Regions from separate parts of the Thermomonospora sp. CIF 1 genome, predicted to be linked through region 1. Evidence: riboswitches for the same ligand, from Rfam matches in the RefSeq annotation. Region 1 holds a riboswitch; the other holds the start of a gene.
The links. Region 1 has a riboswitch for glycine ahead of gcvP (aminomethyl-transferring glycine dehydrogenase). Riboswitches for the same ligand answer to the same signal wherever they lie in the genome.
Positions count from the first base shown of each region.

Region 1 (5,180 bases):
GGGCGGTCAGCCCGGTCAGCGCCGCCAGGGCGATCATCGTCCAGATGGCGGCCTGCCAGCGCGGCCGGCCGGTCATCCGCACCGCGGTGACGAACGCGATCACCGGGGTGATGTCGGTGTGCAGCGGCACGGTGTGCGTGCCGCCCCAGATCAGCGAGTCCAGCACCCCGCCGGGGGCGGCCGAGATCTCCCAGCCGTCCAGCACCACGGTCAGCGCGAAGGCCAGCACCGCGGCCAGCAGCCCCACCGCCAACCGCAGCCCGTCGCGGCGGATCAGCCGGTCGACGGCGAAGGCCACCGGGACCGCCAGCACCCCGAAGCTGGAGATCAGCGTGGCCAGGCTCAGCAGCAGGTGCGGGGCCAGGCGGGTGCCCTCCTGGATGTCGGTCTGCAGCCCCTGGGTGGTGCCCTGGGCGACGTTGACCAGCAGCAGCATGCCGGCCACCCCGGCCACCGAGCCGGCGAACTTGAAGGCGTCGGCGGGACGGCGGATGCGCTGCGGCTGTGAGGGCTCCTGCACGAAGGGCACCGCCGCGGCGTGCGGGCCCTCGCCCGGGGCCGCGGCGTCGGTCTGCGGCCCGCATGCCGCGGGCCGCTGGGCGGATTCCTCGGCGTGCACCTGGGATTCCTCTCCGGCGGGCCTGCCGGGGGAGGCGACCGGCCGGGTCACCGCGTGGTCACGGGCCGCCGTCATGCGGCACCACCGTCCGGGCGCTTCATCGCGATCAGCGTCCCAGAACCGGCGGCGGCGCGTCGAGGGCCTCCCTCAGCTCCACGTCCGCCTGCTCCCAGCCACGTCCCGCCGTTCCCGGCCTCAAGCCGTCCAACCATCCGTCGTGCCGGGACATCGTAGCGGCCCCCGCGGACCGCCCATGCGGCACTGGCCTGCGCCTTCCCGGCGGGAGCGGGCCGGTTTGGGCCGCAGCGGCGACGGTTGGATAGAGTTTTCCGGCATAGCCGACGACCCCGTGCGGGAGAGACCCCACACCGCCAGTGTGGGGCGCCGAAGGGGCAACCCTCCCCGGAACCTCTCAGGCAAAAGGACCGTGCGGGCGAGGCAGCTCTGGAAAGCAGGCGTGTTCCCGGGCATATCTGGGAACGGCGTCTCACCGACGGTGCAAGTCCGCCGCGCAGCGGGCGGGCGAAGCTCTCAGGTGCAGACGACAGAGGGGGAGACCGGTGGTCATCGGCCGCCCGAGGCGGCCGGGGGCCCGCACGACCGCCAGTCCGCCGCGCCGGCCGCGGTGCAGCCCAGGGAGGCTCCCCAGCGATGACGACAGCACAGACCACGTTCGCCGACCGGCACATCGGACCTTCCCCCGACGAACGCGCGCGCATGCTGGCGTATCTCGGCTACGCCGACATCGACGCGCTGATCGACGACGCGGTGCCCGAGGCGATCCGCACCGCCCGCCCGCTGCGGCTGCCGCCCCCGCTCAGCGAGAGCGCCGCCTTGGCCCGGCTGCGTGAGCTGGCCTCCCGCAACCGGGTGCTGACCTCCATGATCGGGCTGGGCTACCACGGCACCGTCACCCCCGGGGTGATCTTGCGCAACGTGCTGGAGAACCCCGGCTGGTACACCGCCTACACCCCCTACCAGCCGGAGATCTCCCAGGGCCGGCTGGAGGCGCTGCTGAACTTCCAGACCGTGGTGGCCGACCTGACCGGCCTGCCGGTGGCCAACGCCTCCATGCTGGATGAGGGCACCGCCGCGGCCGAGGCGATGGCGCTGGCGCACCGGCTGACCAAGGCCAAGACCGGCGGCACCTTCCTGGTGGACGCCGATGTGCTGCCGCAGACCATCGAGGTGGTGCGCACCCGCGCGCTGCCGCTGGGCATCGAGGTCGTGGTCGCCGATCTGACCGCCGGCCTGCCCGAGGGGGCGTTCTTCGGGGCGCTGGTGCAGTACCCGGGCACCGGCGGTGCCGTGCGCGACCTGGCCCCGCTGGCCGCGCAGGTCAAAGAGCGCGGCGCCCAGCTGATCGTGGCCGCCGACCTGCTGGCGCTCACCCTGCTGCGCCCGCCCGGGGAGCTGGGCGCCGACATCGCCGTGGGCTCGGCCCAGCGGTTCGGCGTCCCCTACGGCTTCGGCGGCCCGCACGCCGGGTACCTGGCCGTCCGCGAGGGCATCCAGCGCCAGCTGCCCGGACGGCTGGTCGGGGTGTCGGTGGACGCCGACGGCCGCCCGGCCTACCGGCTGGCGCTGCAGACCCGCGAGCAGCACATCCGCCGCGAGAAGGCCACCAGCAACATCTGCACCGCCCAGGTGCTGCTGGCGGTGATGGCCGGCATGTACGCCGTCTACCACGGCCCCGAGGGGCTGCGGGCGATCGCCGAGCGGGTGCACCACCGCGCCCGCTCCCTGGCCGCCGGGCTGCGGGCGGCCGGGATCGAGCTGGTCCACGAGGTGTTCTTCGACACCGTGCTGGCCCGCGTGCCCGGCCGGGCCGCCGAGGTGATCGCCGCCGCGCTGGAGCGCGGCATCAACCTGCGCCCGGTGGACGCCGACCATGTCGGGATCACCTGCGATGAGACCACCACCGACGAGCACATCTCCGCCGTCCTGGAGGCCTTCGGCGCCGGGCCGCAGGCGCCCGAGCCGGAGGGGGACCTGCTGGCCGGCCTGCGCCGCGACAGCGACTACCTGACCCACCCGGTCTTCCACGCCCACCGCTCCGAGACGGCGATGCTGCGCTACCTGCGCCGCCTGCAGGACAAGGACCTGGCGTTGGACCGCACGATGATCCCGCTGGGCTCGTGCACGATGAAGCTCAACGCCACCACCGAGATGGAGCCCATCACCTGGCCGGAGTTCTCCGGCATCCACCCGTTCGCCCCGCTGGACCAGGCCCAGGGGTACCTGGAGCTGATCGATGAGCTGGAGGGCTGGCTGGCGGAGATCACCGGGTACGCCAAGGTCTCCGTGCAGCCCAACGCCGGCTCCCAGGGCGAGCTGGCCGGGCTGCTGGCCATCCGCGGCTACCACGCCTCCCGCGGCGAGGGCCACCGCAACGTGTGCCTGATCCCGGCCTCGGCGCACGGCACCAACGCCGCCAGCGCCGCCATGGCGGGCATGCGCGTGGTGGTCGTCAAGTGCGACGCCGGCGGCAACATCGACATGGACGACCTGCACGCCAAGATCGCCCAGCACGGGGAGAACCTGGCCGCGATCATGGTGACCTACCCCTCCACCCACGGGGTGTTCGAGGAGACCATCACCGAGGTCTGCCGGGCCGTGCACGAGGCCGGCGGCCAGGTGTATGTGGACGGCGCCAACCTCAACGCGCTGGTGGGGCTGGCCCGGCCCGGGGAGTTCGGCTCCGACGTCTCCCACCTGAACCTGCACAAGACCTTCTGCATCCCGCACGGCGGCGGCGGTCCCGGCGTCGGCCCGGTGGCCGTGCGCGAGCACCTGGTGCCGTTCCTGCCCGGCCACCCGCTGCGCCCGGAGGCCGGCCCTGAAGGCGGCGGGATCGGCCCGATCTCGGCGGCGCCGTGGGGCTCGGCGGGCATCCTGCCGATCTCCTGGGCCTACATCGCGATGATGGGCGCCGACGGGCTGCGCGAGGCCACCGAGGGCGCCATCCTGGCCGCCAACTACGTGGCCCGGCGGCTGGACCCCTACTACCCGATCCTGTACACCGGCCGCGGCGGGCTGGTGGCGCACGAGTGCATCGCCGACCTCCGCAAGATCACCAAGGAGACCGGCATCACCGCCGAGGACGTGGCCAAGCGGCTGATCGACTACGGCTTCCACGCCCCCACGCTGGCCTTCCCGGTGGCCGGCACCTTGATGATCGAGCCCACCGAGAGCGAGAACCTGGCCGAGCTGGACCGCTTCTGCGACGCCATGATCCAGATCCGCCGGGAGATCGACCGGGTGGCCGACGGCACCTACGACCGCGCCGACAACCCGCTCAAGAACGCCCCGCACACCGCCGAGCACCTGATCGGCGACGACTGGAAGCACCCCTACAGCCGGGAGGAGGCCGCCTACCCGCTGCCGTCGCTGCGGGAGTCCAAGTACTGGCCGCCGGTGCGCCGCATCGACCAGGCCTACGGCGACCGCAACCTGGTGTGCTCCTGCCCGCCTCCGCAGGCCTTCGAGGACTGAGACGCTCCGGGCGGAGCGCCGGGAAAACCCGGCGTTCCGCCCGGCGTTTCGCCGCCCGGGCCGCCGGCCGCTCGGTAGGCTCGGACGGACACGATCCGCCCGCCGACCCTGCGAAGGCACCATGAGCACCACGCCGGATGAGGCCACCGCAGACCCCGCATCGCTGTGCGAGCAGGCCCGGCTGCTCGCCGAAGGCGGCCGGCCCGCCGAGGCCGCCGACCTGTTCCGGCGGGCGCTGGAGACGGGCGAGGGACCGGTGCGGCCCCGCGCCGCCCTCGGGCTGGCCGTCGTCCTGGACGATGTGGGGGATGAGGCCGGGGCCCGCCGGGCCGACTGGATCGCCATCGACAGCGGCGACCCCGAGTACGGGCCGCGCGCGGCCTACCATCTGGCGCTGCTGCACGAGCGGGCCGGTGAGGCGGAGGAGGCCGCCCGGGCCTGGCGGATCGTGGTGGACTTCGGCAACCCCCGCTACCTGCCCCCGGCGCTGCTGGCGCTGGCCCAGCTCGCCGACGAGGCCGGCGACTTCGAGACGGCCCGGCGGTGGTGGGAGCGCACCATCGACACCGGCGACCCGCAGTACGCCCCGGCCGCCGCCCACGATCTGGGACGGCGGCTGCTGGAGCGGGGCGAGCCCGCCCGCGCCCAGCGGGTGCTGGCCGAGGCGCTGCGCATGATCGACCGGGAGTCGGCCCCTTACGCCTACGCCCGCCTGGCCACCGCCGTCGGCATCGCCTACCTGGACCAGGCGATCGGGGCGTTCGGCGCGGTGCTGGAGGACCCGGAGGCCGCCGCCGACCCGGACATCGGGCCGCTGGCCACCGAGCTGCTGGCGCGCACCCTGCCGCTGCGCGGCCGCACCGAGGAGGCCGCGCGGGTGTGGGCGCACGGCCTGGCGCAGCCGGGCGTGGCCGAGCAGGTCCGTGCCAGGCTGCGCCGGGATTTCGCGGCCGGCGGGGAGGAGAGCGGCGCCCGCTGGTGGGAGCCGGTGGTGGAGTCGGCCGTGGCCGAGGGCGCCCTGCCCGCCCTGGCCGGTGAGGCGTTCGAGGCCGTGGAACGCATGTAC
Region 1 is NZ_MOYN02000018.1:287,219-292,398, reverse strand. Features, by position in the region: gene BUE48_RS12055 (flippase-like domain-containing protein) at 1-694, opposite strand, end outside; glycine riboswitch at 962-1,057, shown strand; glycine riboswitch at 1,058-1,177, shown strand; gene gcvP (aminomethyl-transferring glycine dehydrogenase) at 1,271-4,114, shown strand; gene BUE48_RS12045 (tetratricopeptide repeat protein) at 4,236-5,180, shown strand, end outside.

Region 2 (5,180 bases), on a different contig from region 1:
CCGTCGGCGCCCTCCACGACGACCTGCACGGTGCGCCCGCCGGAGTCGCGGATCAGCTTCTGCAGCTCGGTGTAGTCGGAGATCTCCTTGCCGTCGTAGGAGATGAAGCGGTCACCGGGCCGCAGGCCCACCTGCGCGGCGGGGGTCAGCGGCTCGTCGGGACGGCACTCGCGGCCGGCCTCGGCGGCGGGGATGACGCACTTGGAGACCGAGCTGATCACCGGCTGCGGCCGCTCCACCCCGAACCCCATGATCAAGATGGCGAAGAACACCACCGCCAGCAGGATGTTCATGGCCGGCCCGGCGAACATGATCAGCAGCTTCTGCCACCACTTCTTGGCGTAGAAGACCCGGTTCTCATCGCCCGGCCCGACCTCCTCCAGCGCCGCGCCGCGGGCGGAGTCGATCAGCCCCTGGAACGGTCCGGTGCGCATGGAGCGCACCCGGATGGTCCCGTCCGGCCCGACGACGTCGCCCTTGCGGGGCGGCAGCATGCCGATCATCCGGATGTAGCCGCCGAGGGGCAGCCACTTGATCCCGTACTCGGTCTCCCCCTTGCGGACCGACCACAAAGTGGGCCCGAACCCGACCATGAACTGGGTGGTGCGGACGCCGAAGAGCTTGGCGAAACTGAAGTGCCCCAGTTCGTGCAGCGCGATCGACAGCATGAGCAGCAAGAAGAACAGCAAGGCGCCGCCCAGCACGATCAGCGATTCCATGTGCCCTCCGGGTTATCCGCAATGGGGACAAGCGTATGTCATGTCATACGGACGAACCCCCTGGCGAGATGCCCGCTTCCGGCCGCCCTCATGGGCGCCGCGGCGACCGTCCTGCATGCGACGGGGGTGGGGAAACCCGCCGGGAAGGCCGCGCGGAGAACTCAGGTGAGGAAACCGCGCAGCAGGGCGGCGGTGCCCTCCAGGTGCTCGACGACCGCGATCCGGGCCGCCTCCGGGTCGCCCTCCAAGATCGCCGCCACGATGGCCTCGTGCTGCTGGGCCGAGTGCTCGATGTTGCGCTTGAGCACCGGGATGGCGTTCAGCAGGTCGGTGACCCGCATCCGGGCGTCGGCGCAGGCGGCCGACAGCAGGGTGGAGCCGGTCAGCTCGGCGATGGTGAGGTGGAAGCGGGCGTCCAGCCGCCGGTAGTCGGCCTCGTCGGCGTTGTTGGCCTCCTCCAGCGCCCGCCGCAGCCGGGCCGTCTGCGTCTCGTTCAGCCGCATGTCGGCCAGCAGCTGGGCGGCGCCGGTCTCGACCGCCATCCGGTAGGTGAGGGCGTCGGTGAGCTTTTCGACCTGCCCCTCGGCGACGCGGGCCAGATCCCCGCTCTGCGGACGGGGCGTGCGGTAGATCACGAAGGTGCCGCCGGAACGGCCCCGGCGGGACTCCACATACCCCTCCTGCTGGAGCGCGCGGATCGCCTCCCGGAGGGTGACGCGGCTGACGCCGAGCCGGGGCGCCAGCTCCCGCTCCGGGGGCAGCCGCTCGCCGTGCGCCACCACTCCGAGCTTGATGATCTGCAAAAGCCGCTCGACGGTCTCTTCGAAGGCGTTGCCGGCCCGGACGGGGCGGAGCACCGCGGCGAGCGGGTCGCTGGGAGGCTCCTGCGGCGAACCGTGTGCCTGATCGTCGATCTCGCTCAGCATTACCGCCCTTCGGTGCTGGTTGAGGCCGTCCGGGGCAACGTTACCGCTCGATCGGCCGCTCGCCCATCGTCGCCGCTCCCGCCCGGGCCCGCCGCCGCGCGCGGCGGCGGCTACCCTGGCCCGCGTGGCGGTGCAGATCGCGGTGTGCGGGCCGGGCGAGTGCTCGCCGCGGGAGGAGCGGTGGGCCCGCCAGGTGGGCCGGCTGCTGGCCGAACGGGGCGCGGTGGTGCTGTGCGGCGGCTACGGCGGGGTGATGGCGGCGGCCGCCGCCGGGGCGCGCGCGGCCGGCGGCACGGTGGTGGGTCTGCTGTCGGGCGCCGACCGGCAAGGCGCCTGCCCGGATCTGACGGTGGTGGTCCCCACCGGGCTGGGGCAGGCCCGCAACGCGGTGCTCGTCAACTCCGCCGACGCGGTGATCGTGGTGGGCGGTTCGTGGGGGACGCTGTCGGAGCTGGCCCACGCCATGCGGCGCGGCACCCCGGTCGTGGCGCTGGGCGGCTGGCGGGTGATCGACGCCGCGGGCGGCCCGGTGCCGGGAGTGCGGCATGCCGCCACCCCGGCCGAGGCGGTCGAGTCGGCCTGGCCCGCCGCCTGACCGCCCTGTGACGGAAAGCGCGCTCTGCTCCGCTCCCGTGCCCATGGGGGCGGGCTGCTAGCCTGAGGCCCAGCCGTCGACCCCGTGCGGGAGAGTGCCCTCGCAGCCGGCGGGGGACGCCGAAGGAGCAACCCCTCCCCGGAACCTCTCAGGCCCACGGACCGCGCGGGACAGGCGACCTCTGGAAAGAGGGGACGCACGTCCCCCGCCGAAGGTGAAAGCGTCCCGGGCCGTGGGGCGTGAATCTCTCAGGCGCCGAGACAGAGGGGGAGGCACCGTCCACACCTGGTGCGGGTGGGAACATGAGACCAGCGCACCGTGACAAGGAGCCGACCCGTGTCTGCCGACAACACCACCGCCAAGAAGACGCCGCTATATGACGTCCACCGTGAACTCGGCGCCACCATCGTCGACTTCGCCGGTTTCCTGATGCCGCTGCGGTACGGCGGCGAGACCGCCGAGCACCGTGCGGTGCGCACCGCGGCCGGCCTGTTCGACCTGTCCCACATGGGGGAGATCTTCGTCCAGGGCCCGCAGGCCGCCCAGGCGCTGGACTACGCGCTGGTCGGCCGGCTGTCGACGGTGAAGGTCGGCCGGGCCCGCTACACCATGCTGTGCGCGCCGGACGGCGGGGTGCTGGACGACCTGATCGTCTACCGGCTGGCCGACGACCGCTTCCTGGTGGTCGCCAACGCCGCCAACGTGGCGACGGTGCATCGGGCGCTGACCGAGCGCGCCGCCTCCTTCCAGGCCGAGGTCGCCGACCGCTCCGACGACTACGCCCTGATCGCGCTGCAGGGGCCGCACTCGCAGCGGATCCTGTCGCGCTTCACCGACGTCCCGCTGGCGGAGGTGAAGTACTACGCCTGGGCCGAGGGCGCCGTCGCCGGCGTGCCGGCGCTGATCGCGCGCACCGGCTACACCGGCGAGGACGGTTTCGAGCTGTTCGTGGCCGCCGGCGACGCCGTCCGGCTGTGGCGGGAGCTGGCCGGGGCCGAGGGCGTGCTGCCGGCCGGGCTGGCGGCCCGGGACACGCTGCGGCTGGAGGCGGGCATGCCGCTGTACGGCAACGAGCTGACCGCCGAGACGACGCCGTACGAGGCGGGACTGGGCCGGGTGGTCAAGCTGGACAAGCCCGGTGATTTCGTGGGCAAGAAGGCACTGGCCGCCTACGCCGACACCCCCGCGGGCCGTAGGCTCGTGGGGTTGGTGGCGCGCGGACGCCGGGCGCCCCGCAAGGGGTACCAGGTGGTGCGGGCCGACGACGGCGCCGTGTGCGGCGTGGTGACCAGCGGCGCGCCGTCGCCCACGCTGGGCAGGCCGATCGCGATGGCCTACGTCGATCGCGGGGCCGTCGGGGCCGAGCTGGCCGTCGACGTCCGCGGCAGGCGGGAGCGGGTCGACGTGGTCGATCTGCCGTTCTACAAGCGTTCTGAGACGTCCTGAAGGCGCGTATCCGGGAGAGAGAGCAATCGTGAGCGTTCCAGAGCAGCTCCGTTACAGCGAGGAGCACGAGTGGGTGGCCGGGCTCGGCAACGAGGACGGGGTGGTGACCATCGGCATCACCGCGCACGCCGCCGACGCGCTGGGTGAGATCGTCTATCTGGAGCTGCACCGCAACGAGGGCGAGACGGTGGAGGCCGGGGAGCCCTGCGGGGAGGTGGAGTCGACCAAGTCGGTCAGCGACATCTACTCCCCGGTGACCGGCGAGATCACCGCGATCAACCAGGCGGTGATCGACGAGCCCAAGGTGATCAACGACGACCCCTACGGCGAGGGCTGGATCCTCAAGGTCCGGGTGGAGGAGGAGCCCACCGACCTGCTGGACGCCGAGTCCTACGCCAAACTGATCGAGGAGTCCTGATGAGCTTCGGCCTGCACGACTCGCTGGCGGAGGTGGATCCGGAGGTCGCCGAGGCCGTCCGGGCCGAGCTGCACCGCCAGCAGTCCACCCTGGAGATGATCGCCTCGGAGAACTTCGCCCCGGTGGCGGTGCTCCAGGCGCAGGGCTCGGTGCTGACCAACAAGTACGCCGAGGGGTACCCCGGGCGGCGCTACTACGGCGGCTGCGAGCACGTGGACGTGACCGAGCAGCTGGCGATCGACCGGGCCAAGGCGCTGTTCGGCGCCGAGCACGCCAACGTGCAGCCGCACTCGGGCGCCCAGGCCAACACCGCGGTGTACTTCGCGCTGCTGGAGCCCGGTGACACCGTGCTGGGCCTGGACCTGGCGCACGGCGGTCACCTGACGCACGGGATGCGGCTCAACTACTCCGGCAAGACGCTCAACTTCGTCCCCTACCACGTGCGCACCGAGGACGGCCGGGTGGACATGGACGAGGTGGAGCGCCTGGCCCGGGAGCACCGGCCCAAGATGATCGTGGCGGGCTGGTCGGCCTACCCGCGGCAGCTGGACTTCGCCGCCTTCCGGCGCATCGCCGACTCGGTGGGCGCGCTGCTGATGGTGGACATGGCGCACTTCGCCGGGCTGGTGGCGGCCGGGCTGCACCCCTCGCCGGTGCCGCACGCCGACGTGGTCACCACCACCACCCACAAGACGCTGGGCGGGCCGCGCGGCGGGCTGATCCTGTGCCGCGAGCAGTACGCCAAGAAGATCAACTCGGCGGTGTTCCCGGGCATGCAGGGCGGCCCGCTGGAGCATGTGATCGCGGCCAAGGCGGTGGCGCTGAAGATCGCCGCCTCCGAGGAGTTCCGCGAGCGGCAGGCCCGCACCCTGGAGGGCGCCAAGATCCTGGCCGAGCGGCTGCTGGCCGCCGACTGCGCCAAGGCCGGGGTGAAGGTGCTCACCGGCGGCACGGACGTGCACCTGGTGCTGGTGGACCTGGTGGAGTCGGAGCTGACCGGCCGGGACGCCGAGAACCTGCTGCACTCGGTGGGCATCACGGTCAACCGCAACGCGGTGCCGGGCGACCCGCGCCCG
Region 2 is NZ_MOYN02000023.1:163,731-168,910, forward strand. Features, by position in the region: gene BUE48_RS19095 (M50 family metallopeptidase) at 1-719, opposite strand, end outside; gene BUE48_RS19100 (FadR/GntR family transcriptional regulator) at 881-1,645, opposite strand; gene BUE48_RS19105 (TIGR00725 family protein) at 1,770-2,240, shown strand; glycine riboswitch at 2,318-2,414, shown strand; glycine riboswitch at 2,419-2,507, shown strand; gene gcvT (glycine cleavage system aminomethyltransferase GcvT) at 2,577-3,686, shown strand; gene gcvH (glycine cleavage system protein GcvH) at 3,715-4,104, shown strand; gene glyA (serine hydroxymethyltransferase) at 4,104-5,180, shown strand, end outside.
Region 2: another riboswitch for glycine. It lies ahead of gcvT (glycine cleavage system aminomethyltransferase GcvT); the one in region 1 lies ahead of gcvP (aminomethyl-transferring glycine dehydrogenase).